DNA from 2 places in the Mesorhizobium sp. M1365 genome. Region 1 is predicted to be linked to the other one. Evidence: predicted binding sites of a transcription regulator. Region 1 holds the regulator's gene; the other holds the start of a gene.
The links. Region 1 encodes PhoB, which activates phosphate uptake and scavenging genes when phosphate is short. Its sites were predicted from a motif close to TGTCATNNANCTGTCAT; they were not measured.
Positions count from the first base shown of each region.

Region 2: the regulator PhoB is predicted to act here: its motif matches at 4,199-4,215, upstream of ugpB (sn-glycerol-3-phosphate ABC transporter substrate-binding protein UgpB).

Region 1 is NZ_JAMYLG010000002.1:252,020-259,775, forward strand. Features, by position in the region: gene pstS (phosphate ABC transporter substrate-binding protein PstS) at 1-506, shown strand, start outside; gene pstC (phosphate ABC transporter permease subunit PstC) at 566-1,555, shown strand; gene pstA (phosphate ABC transporter permease PstA) at 1,559-2,410, shown strand; gene pstB (phosphate ABC transporter ATP-binding protein PstB) at 2,407-3,210, shown strand; gene phoU (phosphate signaling complex protein PhoU) at 3,243-3,950, shown strand; gene phoB (phosphate regulon transcriptional regulator PhoB) at 3,967-4,656, shown strand; gene NKH04_RS03410 (ROK family protein) at 4,666-5,910, opposite strand; gene xylF (D-xylose ABC transporter substrate-binding protein) at 6,196-7,236, shown strand; gene NKH04_RS03420 (sugar ABC transporter permease) at 7,378-7,756, shown strand, end outside.
Region 2 is NZ_JAMYLG010000002.1:357,504-365,259, reverse strand. Features, by position in the region: gene ugpC (sn-glycerol-3-phosphate ABC transporter ATP-binding protein UgpC) at 1-995, opposite strand, end outside; gene ugpE (sn-glycerol-3-phosphate ABC transporter permease UgpE) at 1,003-1,851, opposite strand; gene ugpA (sn-glycerol-3-phosphate ABC transporter permease UgpA) at 1,860-2,744, opposite strand; gene ugpB (sn-glycerol-3-phosphate ABC transporter substrate-binding protein UgpB) at 2,826-4,136, opposite strand; gene NKH04_RS03995 (bifunctional diguanylate cyclase/phosphodiesterase) at 4,434-6,866, shown strand; gene tlpA (thiol:disulfide interchange protein TlpA) at 6,869-7,552, opposite strand; gene argH (argininosuccinate lyase) at 7,588-7,756, shown strand, end outside.

The DNA of each region.
Region 1 (7,756 bases):
AGGTCGGCGTCGACAAGGCCGTGGAATGGCCGGTCGGCATCGGCGCCAAGGGCAATGAGGGCGTTGCCAACAACGTCTCCCAGACCGGCGGCGCGATCGGTTATGTCGAATATGCCTACGCCAAGCAGAACAAGCTCACCCACACCGATATGATCAACAAGGACGGCAAGAAGGTCGAGCCCACCGCGGCGGGGTTCTCGGCGGCAGCGGCCAATGCCGACTGGAGCTCGCAGCCGGGCTATGGCGTCATCCTCGCCAACGAGCCGGGCGCCGAGTCCTGGCCGATGACGGCGGCAACGTGGATCCTGCTCTACAAGAAGCCGGATGATGCCGCGACCACCGGCGAAGCGCTCAAATTCTTCGCCTGGGCATACGACAAGGGCGACGAGATGGCCGGCGAGCTGGACTACGTTCCGATGCCCGACAAGGTGGTTGAGAGCGTCAAGGCCATGTGGGCCAAGGAAGTCGTCGGCGACGACGGCAAGCCGCTCTACTCGGCTATGTAATCTCCTCCAGGGAGGGCGTCGATGGCGCCCTCCCTGTTGCCTTTAATCGCGAGGACCCAATGACCATCGCTTCCGATGCCGTGCCATCATCTGCAGCAGCCCGGGCCAGGGAAGCTACGGTGCGGCGCTTCGCGCTCACAGATGCCATATTCCGCGGACTCACCCGCGCTTCCGCAATTCTTGTGCTGGTCATCCTCGGCGGTGTCGCCATCTCGCTGTTTGCCGGCTCATGGCAGGCGCTGTCGTCGTTCGGTTTTTCTTTCCTGACGACTGAGAGCTGGAATCCCGTTACGGAAAAATTTGGCGCACTGGCGCCGATCTACGGCACGCTGGTGACGGCGGCCATTGCCATCCTGATCGCGGTTCCGATCGGCATCGGCATTGCAATCTTTCTCACCGAGCTCTGCCCGCGCCCGCTCAGGCGTCCTATCGGCATAGCGGTCGAGCTGTTGGCCGGCATTCCTTCGATCATCTACGGCATCTGGGGCCTGTTCGTGTTCGCGCCGTTCCTGCAGACGACGATACAGCCCTTCATCATCAACATCTTCCACGGCGTGCCGGGACTATCCAGCCTTTTCGCCGGCCCTCCTTACGGCATCGGCCTTCTGACCTCGGCGCTGATCCTCGCCATCATGGTGCTGCCCTTCATCACCTCGATCACCAAGGACGTCTTCGATACGGTGCCGGCGGTGCTGAAGGAATCGGCCTATGGCATCGGTTGCACGACCTGGGAAGTGACCCGGCGCGTGGTCATTCCCTATACCCGCATCGGTATCATGGGCGGCGTCATGCTTGGCCTCGGCCGGGCACTCGGCGAAACCATGGCGGTGACTTTCGTCATCGGCAACGCACATCGCATCAGTGCCTCCCTGTTCGCGCCGGGCACGACGATCTCGGCGACCATCGCCAATGAATTCACCGAGGCCGACGGCGACCTCTACACCTCCTCGCTGGTTTCGCTCGGCCTGATCCTCTTCGTCATCACCTTCCTGATCCTCGCCGCCGCCCGCTATATGCTGATGCGGATCGACGCCCGTACGGGAGCCTGACCGATGTCGACATCCTCATCGCTCCACAGCCGCCGCAAAGCCAGGAATTCGGTGATGATGGCGCTTTGCGTCGTCGCCGCCGGCATCGGGCTTGCCTGGCTGGCGCTCATTCTCGGCGCGTTGGTCTATAAGGGCACAGCCGGGCTTTCGCTCGCGGTCTTCACCGAGATGACGCCACCACCGGGCGAGGCCGGCGGCTTGCTCAATGCCATCACGGGCAGCCTGCTGATGACGATCATCGCCGTTGTCGTCGGCACGCCGATCGGCGTGCTGGCGGGAACCTACATGGCCGAGTATGGACGCTTTTCGCGCATCACCACCGTCGTCCGCTTCATCAACGACATCCTGTTGTCGGCGCCGTCGATCATCATAGGCTTGTTTGTCTATGAGCTGATGGTGCGGCCAATGGGACATTTCTCGGCCATTGCCGGCGCCGTTGCGCTTGCCATCCTGGTCATTCCGGTGGTCGTGCGCACCACTGAAGACATGCTCAACCTGGTGCCGAACGCGTTGCGTGAAGCCGGTGCCGCGATCGGCGCGCCACGCTGGGTGGTGATCCGTTCGGTCGCCTACCGCGCCGCATTGTCCGGCATCGTCACCGGCATATTGCTGGCGATAGCACGCATTTCCGGCGAGACGGCGCCGCTGCTCTTCACCGCGCTCAACAACCAGTTCTGGAGCAGCAATATCAACGCGCCGATGGCCAGCCTGCCGGTGACCATCTTCCAGTTCGCTCTCAGCCCTTACGAGGAATGGCAGCAACTGGCGTGGACCGGCGCACTCATAATCACCCTGACGGTTCTGGGCTTGAGCATCCTCGCCCGCAGCCTTACCGGACGCAGAGAGGACAGATGACACAGATGTTGTCCCCAGACATGACGATGGCCGAAACGGTCGCCGAGAAGACGAAGATCGAGGTCAAGAACCTCAACTTCTACTACGGCCAGAGCAAGGCGCTGAAGGACATCAGCCTGTCGCTGCCCGAGCGCAGCGTCACGGCCTTCATCGGCCCTTCGGGCTGCGGGAAATCGACGCTGCTGCGTGTGTTCAACCGCATCTATGAGCTCTACCCAAAACAGACGGCCGAGGGCCAGGTGCTGCTCGACGGCAAGAACATTCTCGACCGGTCGCAGGATCTCAACCTCCTCAGGACCAAGATCGGCATGGTGTTCCAGAAGCCGACGCCGTTCCCGATGTCGATCTACGAGAACATCGCCTTCGGCGTCAGGCTCTACGAGAACCTCGGCAAGTCCGAGATGGACGGCCGCGTCGAACAGGCGTTGAAGCGCGCCGCGCTGTGGAGCGAGGTCAAGGACAAGCTCAACGCCAGCGGCTTGAGCCTGTCCGGCGGCCAGCAGCAGCGGCTCTGTATCGCCCGCACCGTGGCGGTGAAGCCGGAAGTCATTCTGCTCGACGAACCGGCTTCGGCGCTCGACCCGCTGTCGACTGCCAAGATCGAGGAACTGATCGACGAATTGCAAGCCGACTACACGATCGTCATCGTCACCCACAACATGCAGCAGGCGGCGCGCGTGTCGCGCCAGACGGCGTTCATGTATCTGGGTGAACTGGTCGAGTTCGACCGGACCGAGAAGATATTCACGTCGCCCCGCGAGAAGCGCACGCAGGACTACATCACTGGCCGCTTCGGCTGAGCCGTTCCGATCATGCATATGAGGACAGGACCATGGGCGAACACACAGTCGCTTCTTTCGACGAGGATCTCGAGCAGATCAGCAAGCTGATCCGCGACATGGCCGACCTCGCCGGTTCGATGGTCGGCGGGGCAACCAAGGCGCTGTTGAATTCCGACAACGTGCTGGCGCAACGCGTCGTTTCCGACGACGCCATCATGGATGCGCGTCAACGCGAACTGGACGACCGCGCCATCACCCTGATCGCCAAACGCCAGCCGATGGCCCACGATCTTCGCCATGTGGTCGGAGCGATCCGCATGGCGGGCGACCTCGAACGCATCGGCGACCTTGCCAAGAATATCGCCAAGCGCGTGAGTGCGGTCGGCCTCAGCGCCACGCCGCGGGACCTGTCGCATTCCATCGACGCGATGGCGCAGCTGGTTCTCATCCAGGTGCAGGGTGTCATCGAGGAATATGCTGCAGGCGATGCGGCCGCGTTGGCCAAGCTTCGTGCCGCCGACGAGCGCATCGACGTTAAATACACGTCCGTGTTCCGCGAGCTGTTGACCTACATGATGGAAGATCCGCGCAACATCACCGCTTGCACGCACCTGCTGTTCTGCGCCAAGAATCTGGAGCGGATCGGCGACCATGTCACCAACATCGCCGAAAATGCGTATTATGTGCTGACCGGCGAGCAATTGCCGGTCAATCGTCCGAAGCAGGACGAAACGACAATGTCCGCACCGGTGACATGATGGGGGTGCCCAGCCGATGATCGCACCACGCATAATGGTGGTGGAGGACGAGGAGCCGTTGGGTGTGCTGCTCCGCTACAATCTCGAATCCGAAGGCTACCAGGTCGAGGTGGTGACACGCGGCGACGAAGCCGAGATCCGTTTGCAGGAGAATGTGCCCGACCTTTTGGTGCTCGACTGGATGATACCAGCGGTTTCCGGCATCGAGCTCTGTCGTCGGTTGCGGGTGCGCCCCGAAACCGAGCGGCTGCCGATCATCATGCTGACCGCGCGCGGCGAGGAGAGCGACCGGGTGCGCGGTCTTTCGACCGGCGCCGACGACTATCTGGTCAAGCCGTTTTCGACACCGGAATTCATGGCCAGGGTCAAGGCGCTGCTGCGGCGCGCCAAGCCGGAAGTGCTGTCCAGCGTGCTGAAGGTCGGCGACATCGTGCTCGATCGCGAATCGCACAGGGTCTATCGCAAGAAGAGCGAAATCAGGCTCGGGCCGACCGAATTCCGGCTGCTCGAGTTCATGATGCGGCATCCGGGCCGTGTCTTCTCGCGCAGCCAGTTACTCGATAATGTCTGGGGGGAGACAATCTACATCGACGAACGCACCGTCGACGTGCATGTCGGGCGGCTGCGCAAAGCCGTCAACAACGGCCGGATGCCGGATGTCATCCGCACCATCCGCGGCGCCGGCTATGCGATCAGGGAAGATTGACCCGCCTGGTCAGGCTACGTTCTTTCTGACGCTGGGCCTCATTTGCGCGCCCGGCGCGAAAATCTCCTGGTCGACGAAGCTTAACGCCCGCATCGCGCAGCCTTCGCGGATCAGAGGCAATTCGTTCGGCTCTGTATCGAAGGAGATCGAGCCTGAATGCTGGCCGCCGGCGGTCTGGGCGATTGCCTTCCGCAAGGCCGGCTCGATCAGATCGAAGGCGGCGGCACTGGCGCCGACCATCGCGACCGGTGCCGGATCGATCAGCGCGAACAGCGAGCCGAGACCGAAACCCAGCGCTTCGCCGGCCTTGCGGTAGGCCTCGCGTTCCGGCCCATCTTTCTCGCGCGCCCGGGCCGCCAGTGCGCGCATGTCGGCGTCGCTGACGTCGGCGACCGGTTCGCTGTCTTCGCTCATCTGCCTGGCGTTGCGCCAGATGGCGTAGTTGCCGGCATACGCCTCGATGCAGCCGCGCCGCCCGCAACGGCAGAGCGCGCCGCCCGGACGATGGATCATGTGGCCAAATTCGCCGCCCGAGGAATGCGTCCCGGTGAACAGTTCGCCCTTCAGCACCAGCCCCATGCCGATGCCATGCGAAAGCAGGATGGCGATGAAGTCATCGCGATAGCGATCCGGATTGCGCCAGCGCAAAGCCACCGCCATCATGTTGCAGTCGTTCTCCACCGTTGCCGGGATGCCGAATTCGTCCTCCAGCATGTCGGCAAAGGCGATGTCGGTCTGCGGCGTGATCGGCGACCACAGCATGGCGCGTGCAGGGGAGTCGGTAATGCCCTGAATCGCCAGGGCGATGCGGGCGACACTGCGGACGTCAAGATCTGGATCCTGCAGCCGGCGCCGGACGATGGCCATGCATTCACGGATCAGCTCGTCGCGCGGCATAGTCAGCGTGTCCAGCCGGCGCTGTTCCTCGGCGACCACCTGTCCCGTGTAGTCGATAATGGCGGCCGAAAGGAAATTCAGCGACAACACCACGGTCAGCACCGCCGCCGCTTCCGGGTTGAGGGCGAGGCCGACTTGCGGACGACCGCGTTTCAACGAAACGGGCTCACTTGGCTTGCTCTCGGCGAGGATGCCTTCCCGTATCAGGTCGGAAGAAATCGCCGATATGGTCGAATGACTGAGGCCGGTGGTAGCTGCGATCTCAGTACGCGATGGCTGGCCGGCCCGGCGCACCGCCGAGATCACCATCGCCCGGTTGCGCCGGCGCAAATCGTCATGGCGGATTCCGACCGACATTGTTTTGCTTTCCTCCCGGTTGCCGCGGCCGCTCATGAACCGGAAGCCGTCGGTAATGTCCGACAAATAGTGTCGGATGAGGCAAATAGTGTCAGATGCAGGTGGCGCTGTCATCGTTTATTCCGACGCTCGAAAAAACTCGCAGAGTCATCAAAATCCATCAGAATCGATGTTGACAGCAGCCGGAGATCGGACCAGTATTTTTTCGAGGCTCGAAAAAATTAGAGCTTCTAAGCTGGTCTTTGAGCCAATTGGTCACGCCGTACGCGGCGCAGGGAGGATATGATGAAGAAATTCACGACCGCCATTCTGGCGGGTGTCGCCATGACGCTGGCGCTGGCGTCGGTGGCGCAGGCTAAAGACAAGGTCATCGGCGTTTCCTGGTCGAACTTCCAGGAAGAGCGCTGGAAGACCGACGAGGCCGCAATGAAGGCGGCCATCGAGGCCGCAGGCGACAAGTATATTTCCGCCGACGCACAGTCCAACCCCGGCAAGCAGCTCACCGACGTCGAGAGCCTGATCTCGCAGGGCGCCAACGCACTGATCATCCTGGCGCAGGACGCCTCGGCCATCGGGCCGGCCGTGCAAAAGGCGCTGGACGAAGGTATTCCGGTTGTCGGCTACGACCGGCTGATCGAGAACAAGGACGTCTTTTACCTGACCTTCGACAACAAGGAAGTCGGCCGCATGCAGGCCCGGGAAGTCTTCAAGGTGAAGCCGGAAGGCAACTATGTCTTCATCAAGGGTTCGGGTTCCGATCCGAATGCCGATTTCCTGTTTGCCGGTTCGATGGAGGTGCTGAAGGCGGCAATAGACAGCGGCAAGATCAAGAATGTCGGCGAGGCCTATACCGACGGCTGGCTGCCGGCCAACGCTCAGAAGAACATGGAACAGTTCCTGACCGCCAACGACAACAAGGTCGATGCCGTGGTCGCGGCCAATGACGGCACTGCCGGCGGCGTCGTCGCCGCGCTGACAGCGCAAGGGCTGGCCGGATCGGTTCCGGTTTCGGGCCAGGACGGCGACCACGCCGCGCTGAACCGCATCGCGCTCGGCACACAGACCGTGTCGGTGTGGAAGGATGCGCGCGAGCTCGGCAAGAATGCCGCCGAGATCGCCTCGCAGCTGGCCGACGGCAAGCAGATGACCGACATTGCCGGCGTGAAGGATTTCACCACGCCCGGCGGCAATACCGTCAAGTCGCTGTTCCTGACCCCGGTCGCCATCACCAAGGACAACCTCAACGTCGTCATCGACGCCGGCTGGATCAAGAAAGAAGAGGTCTGCGCCGGCGTGACGGCTGGCACTGTTGCAGTCTGCAACTGAGCCGACGTTTCCGAGAAGTCCGAACGCCGCGGCCGCTCGCCGCGGCGTTTTTCAACAAGAGTTGTTTTTCCGCTTCCGGCGGATAACTTCTAGGCTGCTTCCGGCATCCGCGGCAGACGGCAACCCGGCGGGAGAAACATCATGACCGACACGACGTCCAACACGCCGGTCGACAGCACGGCAGACCGGGCACGGGAATCCGAGCTCGGCATCGTTGCCCGATTTCTCAAGGCAACCGAACTCGACACGCGCATGCTCGGCATGGTCGGCGCGCTGCTGGTCATCTGGGTCGGCCTGCATGTCATTTCCAGCGTACGGCTCGGCGTCAATCCGTTCGACTTCGACAGCCGGACCTTCCTGACGCCACGCAATCTCTGGAACCTGTCGGTGCAGACTTCCGCCGTGGCCATAATGGCCGCCGGAATGGTGCTGGTTATCGTCATGCGCAATATCGACCTGTCGGTCGGTTCCGCCGAAGGTCTGATCGGCGTGGTCATGGGCTTTGCGCAGGTGCATTTCC
Region 2 (7,756 bases), 110 kb from region 1:
CCTGGCTTGGCGCTGGCGCGGCCTGAGACGCGCACGACGATGCGGTTGCCGGCTGCCACGCAATGGAGAAAGCTTTCGGCACCGACCGGTTCGACCGCTTCCACTGTTGCCGGCAGCGCGAGCGCGCCGGCCGGCGCCTCTGCCGCGAAGGTGATGTCGGCGTCCTCCGGGCGAAAGCCTAGTGTCACTGCCTTGCCCTGTCGAGGCGCCAAGCCAATCACAGTACCGTCCGCCAATACCGAGCTTGGGGAGGCCCCTGTGAGCGCCAGCAGATTCATCGGCGGTGCGCCTATGAACGAAGCGACGAAGGTCGAGGCCGGTTTCTCGTACACATCAAGCGGCGCGCCGGTCTGCTCGACCAGGCCGGCGTTCATGACGACGAGGATGTCGGCCAGCGTCATCGCCTCAAGCTGGTCGTGCGTGACATAAACCGAGGTGACGCCAAGCGAGCGCTGCAGATTCTTGATCTCGATGCGCATCTGCCCGCGCAATTTCGCATCGAGGTTGGACAGCGGTTCGTCGAACAGGAAGACCTTCGGGTTGCGCACGATGGCGCGACCCATGGCGACGCGTTGGCGCTGACCGCCGGAAAGCTCGCGCGGGCGCCGGTCGAGCAGCGCCGAAAGCTCCAGCACCTTGGCAGTCGAGCGTACCCTGCTGTCGATCTCGTCATTCGGCGTGCCGCGGTTGCGCAGGCCATAGGCCATGTTGTCATAGACCTTCATATGTGGGTAGAGCGCGTAGTTCTGGAACACCATTGCGATGTCGCGCTCGGTCGGGCCAATGGCGTTGACCACCTTGCCGTCGATGGCGACTGTACCGGCAGAAATCGTCTCCAGCCCGGCGATCATCCTCAGCAGCGTAGACTTGCCGCAGCCGGAGGGGCCGACCAGCACGCAAAGCTCCTTGTCGGGAATGGCGATGGAAACGCCCTTCACGGCCTCGACGCCGCTGGGATAGATTTTCCTGACATCCTTCAGATCCACGGTCGCCATCGGCTTCTCACTTTTCGGATTCGACCAGACCGCGCACGAACCAGCGTTGCATCAGCACGACCACCAGGATCGGCGGCACGATGGCCAGCATTGCCGTGACCATCACCAGGTGCCATTGGGTGTCGGCATCGGCGAAGGAAACCATCTTTCTCAGCGCGATGACGATGGTATTCATGTCGTTGCTGTTGGTGACGAGCAGCGGCCAAAGATACTGCGTCCAGCCATAGATGAAGAGGATCACGAACAGCGCGGCGATGTTTGTCCGCGACAGCGGCACCAGAATATCGAAAAAGAAGCGCCATGGCCCGGCACCGTCGACACGCGCCGCCTCCACCAATTCGCCCGGTATGGTCATGAAGAACTGGCGAAACAGCAGCGTTGCGGTGGCTGAGGCGATCAGCGGGACGATCAGGCCGGCATAGGTGTCGATCATGCCGAGATCGACCATCACCTTGTAGGTCGGCAGGATGCGCACCTCGACTGGAAGCATCAAGGTGATGAAGATCAGCCAGAAGAAGGTCATGCGCAGCGGAAAGCGAAAGAACACGATCGCGTAGGCCGACAGGATCGAGATGAAGATCTTTCCCACCGCAACGCCGAGCGCCATGATCATGGTGTTGAGGAGCAGCCTGCCGACGCTGACCCCGCCGATACGACCGATGCCGCCGAACAGCGCCTCGCTGTAATTGTTCCATAGCTGGCCGCCGGGCAAGAGCGGCAGGGGCGGCCTGAGGATCGTTTGCAGCGTGTGCGTCGAGGCAACGAAGGTGTAGTAGATCGGAAAAGCCACGATCAATATGCCGAGGATGAGCACGGCATGGGCGATGAAGGTGCGGAGCGGGGACTGGCCGATCATCGCTGCCCTCAGCCGTAATGGACTTTGCGTTCCACATAGCGGAACTGGATCGCTGTGAGCGCAATGACGATGGCCATCAGGATGACCGACTGCGCCGCCGAATCGCCCAGGATCAGATTGACGAAGCCGTCATTGTAGACCTTGTAGACCAGCGTCTCGGTCGTCTTGCCCGGCCCGCCGCCGGTGACGGCATGAACGATGCCGAACGTGTCGAACAGGGCATAGACGGTGTTGACGACCAGCAGGAAAAAGCTTGTCGGCGCAAGCAGCGGGAAGACGATGGTCCAGAAGCGCTTGGTTTCGCCGGCGCCGTCCATGGCCGCCGCTTCGATCAGCGTTTTCGGCACCGCCTGCAGGCCGGCGACGAAGAACAGGAAGTTGTAGCTGATCTGCTTCCAGGCAGCAGCCGACACCAGCAGGATCATGGCGTGGGTGCCGTTGAGCAGCGGGTCCCATACGATGCCGAGGCTTCTCAGCAAATAGGCCAACGAGCCGATCGAGGGATTGAACAGGAAAAGCCAAAGCATGCCGGCAATCGCCGGCGCCACGGCGTAAGGCCATATCAACAGTGTGCGGTAGAGGCCTTTGCCGCGCACGGCCTTCTCGGCCATGACCGCGAGCAGCAGGGCCACAACCATGGCAACGATCGCGGTCGCAAGAGAGAACACTACGGTGACCTTGATCGAGTTGAGGTAGGCCGGATCGGCCAGCACCTTCCGGAAATTGGCAAACCAGACGAACCTGCTCTTCAGCCCGAACGGGTCTTGCCTGAGCATCGACTGGTAAAGCGCCTGACCGGCCGGCCAGTAGAAGAAAACCAGGGTGATGGCGAGCTGTGGCGCCACCAGCAGGTAGGGCAGGATCTTGTTGGGAAATACGACGCGTGGAGACAGGCTGATTTCCCTCGCTATCCAGGTGTCGCCCACGCGAGCCCGCGTGGGCGATATTCCAACCGACTAACCGAGATAATCCCGTCAGTTCTCCAGCGCTTCCTTGATCGCGACGTTGCCGCGCGCAACCGCATTGTCGAGTGCCTGCTGGGCGGTTTGCTGGCCGGCCAGCATCTTCTCCAGCTCCTCGTTCTGGATATCGCGCACCTGCGGCAGATTCGGCAGGCGCACGCCCTTCGAGTTGTCGGTCGGCGCCTTGCCCGTCATCTGCAGGATGGGTGTCTCGCGGCCGGGGTTTTTGTCATAGAAGCCTGATTTCTTCGTCGCCTCATACGCGGCGAGCGTCACAGGCAGGTATCCCGACTTCTGGTGCAGATATTCCTGCACATCGGTCTTGGACAGATAGGCAAAGAAGGCGGCGACACCCTTGTATTCCTCGTCCGACTTGTTGCCGAACACCCACAGGCTGGCACCACCCGGCGTCGTGTTCTGTGGTGCGCCCTTGGCGTCGGTATCATACGGAAGCTGGCCGATGCCATAGTTCATGCCGGACTTGACGATATCGCCGAGGCCGCCCGACGATTCGGTGAAGATGCCGCATTCGCCGGCGAGGAATATCTGCTTGGCTTCGGAGGTGCGTCCGCCATATTTGAACGTGCCGTCCTTGGCCAGGCCAGCGAGCGCCTGGAAGTGGTTGACGAAAATCGGCGCATTGATCTTGAGTTCGACATCACCTCCAGCCAGGCCATTCTGCTGGGTGGCCCAAGGCACGTCATTCCACGCCGCGAAATTCTCCAGGTGGATCCAGGTCAGCCAGGTCGAGGTATAGCCGCAAGGGGCGGCGCCGCTCGTCTTGATCTTCTTGGCAGCTTCCCACACCTCGTTCCACGTCTTGGGCGGATTGTTCACGTCGAGGCCTGCCTTCTGGAAGATGTCCTTGTTGTAATAGAGGATCGGCGAGGAAGAGTTGTAGGGGAACGATAGCATGGTGCCGTCCGGCTTCGAATAATAGCCGACGATGCCGGGCAGATACTGGCTCTTGTCGAAAGTCATCCCGGCGCCGGTCATCACATCGGCCACCGGCTTTATCGCACCCTCGGCCGCCATCATCACGCCGGTGCCGACGTCGAACACCTGGAGGATATCGGGCGCTTGCCCGGCACGAAAGGCAGCGATGCCGGCATTCAGCGTCTCCGGATAGGTGCCCTTGAACACCGGAACGAGCTCATAGTCGCTCTGGCTGGCGTTGAAATCCTTGGAGATCTTGGCGACGACCTCGGCGTTGGCGCCGGTCATGGCGTGCCACCAGCTGATCTGCGTGACGGCGAAGGCGGAGGTGGTGGAAAGCAGGGTCACGGTGGCGGCGATACCGGCCGCAAAGCCGAAGAACTTCATGTTTCATCTCCCGTTTGTCATTGGCGAAAGGGGCACTTCCGCAAAGCCAATATGTGGCGCTGATGACAATCGGACAACGGTTTTATTGCGGATCAATGAACATCATTCCTTCCTAAAGTGCACTCGCTACTGAAACCGGGCGCCAGAAATCACATCACCGTCTTTTTGGGCGCAGCGGCGTCGGTTTTCCCCCGAAAAGACCCGCCGCATGGCCCACGGGTTAACCATTCGTTAAAATCTCCAAGAGCTAATCAGTCACACCTCCCCTGTTAATTTTGGCAGACCGAGTGAACCAGGATGCTGACGGTCTATAATTGTATTGTAAGTCAGCACGATCCGAGACTGGTTGCGCTTGCCGCACTCATCTGTGGAATTTCTTGCTTCTCGGCGGTTAATCTCCTTAAGCATGTCGGCCGATCGACCGAGCGAAACCGGCTTGTCTGGCTGATGATCGCCGCGGCCTCGACCGGGTTCGGCATATGGGCGACGCATTTCATCGCCATGACCGCGTTTACGCCGGGAATACCGAATGCATACAATCCGGGATTGTCCGCCTTTTCGCTTGCCGCCGCCATTATCATGACCGCGCTTGGGATGTGGGTCGCCACCTTGCGCCGCGGCATCGACCATTTCCTCGTCGGTGGCGCCATTCTGGGCGGCGCCATCGCGACGATGCACTACATCGGCATGGCAGCTTTCGAGGTCGAAGGCCGGGTCGCATGGAACCTGCTCCTTGTCGCGATATCGCTTCTGGCCGGCGTGACCCTCGCGGCACTGGCGCTCCTTGTCGTCTTGCGCCGTCCGTCAGCGCTCGCGACTTTCGGCGGCGCCGCGCTTTTGACGCTGGCGATTTGCAGCTTGCATTTCATCGCGATGGCTGCGGTGTCGATCATTCCGGATTCCTCGATTGAAATATCCGAACATTCCATCGAGCCCATTTCCCAGGCCTTTGCCGCAGCGGTCGCCAGCCTGATAATCCTTGTGCTATCGGGTGCCGCGCTGTGGATCGACCTGCGCTTTCGCCGCCAGAAGCTCGAGGCCGATCGCATGCACGATCTCGCCAATGCGGCGGTGGAAGGTCTGATCGTTTGCGATGGCACCCGCATTGTCAGCGCCAATGACAGTATGGCGAAGCTGACCGGAACAGCGACAGCCACCCTGAACACGATGCAATTCGGCGAGCTTTTCGACGGACAGAGCGCAGCCGATATGTCCGGCTTCGGCGAACAGGCGCAGGAAGCGAAGGTAAGGGGCAGCGACGGGGCGAGAATTCCTGTCGAGCTGATCGCCAGGAAAATCACCTACTGCGGCAGGCCTCATACGGTGCTTGCCGTTCGCGACATCCGTGAGCGCAAGAAGGCAGAACAAGAGATCCTCCGCCTCGCGCATTTCGATCCGCTTACCGGGCTTGCCAATCGGCGGAGCTTTTCTTCCCGGCTGGAAGCAGAATTCGCCTCAATGGATCGTGGCGGCAAGGATGGACATCTGGCGCTCCTGCTGCTTGACCTCGACCGGTTCAAGCAAGTCAACGACCTCTATGGCCACGGGGCCGGCGATGCTATGCTGCAGAAGCTGGCGCACTGCATTTCCGGCATCCCGCGCCACGGACAGATGCTCGCGCGTCTCGGCGGCGATGAATTTGCCATCATAGCTCCGAACCTCCCCGACCCCCTGGCCGCAGGCCGGATAGCCGAGGACTTGCTGGCGGCGATCCGGGAGGAAAACAGGGTTTCGGTCGGCTCCGGCCTCGTCTCGGCCAGCATCGGCATCGCCTTCTTTCCGCTGGATGCCGAAGACCAGGCCGGCCTGATCAGCCATGCCGACACGGCACTCCATCGCGCCAAAACCGAAGGCAGGGACACTTATCGGTTTTTCGAGATAGCCATGGGCACCGCGGCCCGCGACAAGCGCGTGATGGAGCATGAATTGCGCCAGGCGATCGCCCGCAAGGAGTTCCACCTCGTCTATCAGCCGCAGAAGGAGATCCGCGGCGGCAGGATGATCGGCTTCGAAGCCCTGGTCCGTTGGCAGCACCCTGAGCGGGGTGACATTTCTCCGGCCGTTTTCATCCCCGTGGCCGAGGACAGTGGCGCTATCGCGCAGATCGGCGACTGGGTGCTGACGACGGCTTGTAACGATGCTGTTCGCTGGACAAACCCGCTGATGGTCGCCGTCAACGTCTCCGCCGTGCAACTTCACAATCCGAATTTCAGCCGCAAGGTGCACGACGCATTGACGAGATCCGGCCTGGCCCCCGGCAGGCTCGAACTGGAGATCACCGAAACGGCCCTGGTGAAGGACATGCCGCGCGCGCTGGCAACCTTGAGGCAGGTCAAGGCGCTTGGCGTGCATGTGGCGATGGACGATTTTGGCACCGGCTATTCTTCGCTGTCCAACCTCAGCGCCTTTCCCTTCGACAAGATCAAGATCGACGGGTCGTTCATCAAATCGGTCGACAAGAACGCCCAGTTCGCGGCGATCGTTCGCGCCGTGCTGGGGCTTGGACGCGGTCTCGGCCTACCGGTTCTGGCAGAAGGCATCGAGACGCCGGGTGAATTGCAGTTCCTAGACGCCGAGGCTTGCGAGATCGGGCAAGGCTACTACCTCGGCAAACCGGCTCCGATCGAGACATTCGGGGAACTGACGGGCGTGGCCGCTCCGGCAATCCGCACCGCCAGCCGACGCGGCGCAAGCATTGCCGTGCTCAAGCCGCGCCTGCGCACGGTCTGAGCCTATCCCGGCTGAAGCGCCGCCTCGACCAGACGCTTGGCATCCGGCCCCGACCATTCGGCCGGGCCATTCATATGGGCGATCAGGCAGCCTTGCCCATCGATCAGCATGGTGACCGGCAGACCGAGCGCCAGGCCGCGCGTCTTGACGTCGTTGAACAGCGCCATCGTGGCATCGCGATAGTAGCCGAGCGACTTGACGCCGGTGTCCTCCAGGAACTTCTTCGGTTTGGCATCGTCGCCGGCATCGACGTTGACGGCAACAACCTGAAACGCATCGCTGCCCATCTCCTTCTGCAGCGCATCGAGCGCGGGCATTTCGGCGCGGCAAGGTGCGCACCATGTCGCCCACAGATTGAGCAGCACCGTCTTGCCGGCATGATCGGCGATCGTCGTCGGCTTGCCGTCGGGGCCGTTGAAGGCAAGGCTTTTCAGCGATTGCGGCGGATCCGCCGGCAAAAGCGCGGCAACCTGGCCGGTGGCAGCGGCGGCGATCTTCTTGGCACGGTCGGTCTTGGCGGCGCAGGCGACGTCGTCCTTGCCGCCGCCGGCGGCCACTTGCGCGGGCGCCTTGTTGCCAGAACTGCTTTCCCTGACATATACCGCGACCGCGCCGGCCAGCACGCCCGCAACCAAAGCGGCGAGGATGAGACGCAAAGCCGGGAAAAATCTATTGCCGTCTGCCATTTTTCAAAAACTGCTCCGGAGCACGGGTTATAGCGATGAACGACAAGAAGGCCAGCAACCAGATGTGGGGCGGACGTTTTGCCTCGGGTCCGGCCGCAATCATGGAAGCGATCAACGCATCGATCTCGTTCGACCGCAAACTCTATGCGCAAGATATTCGCGGCTCGATCGCCCATAGCCAGATGCTGGCGCAAACGGGCATTA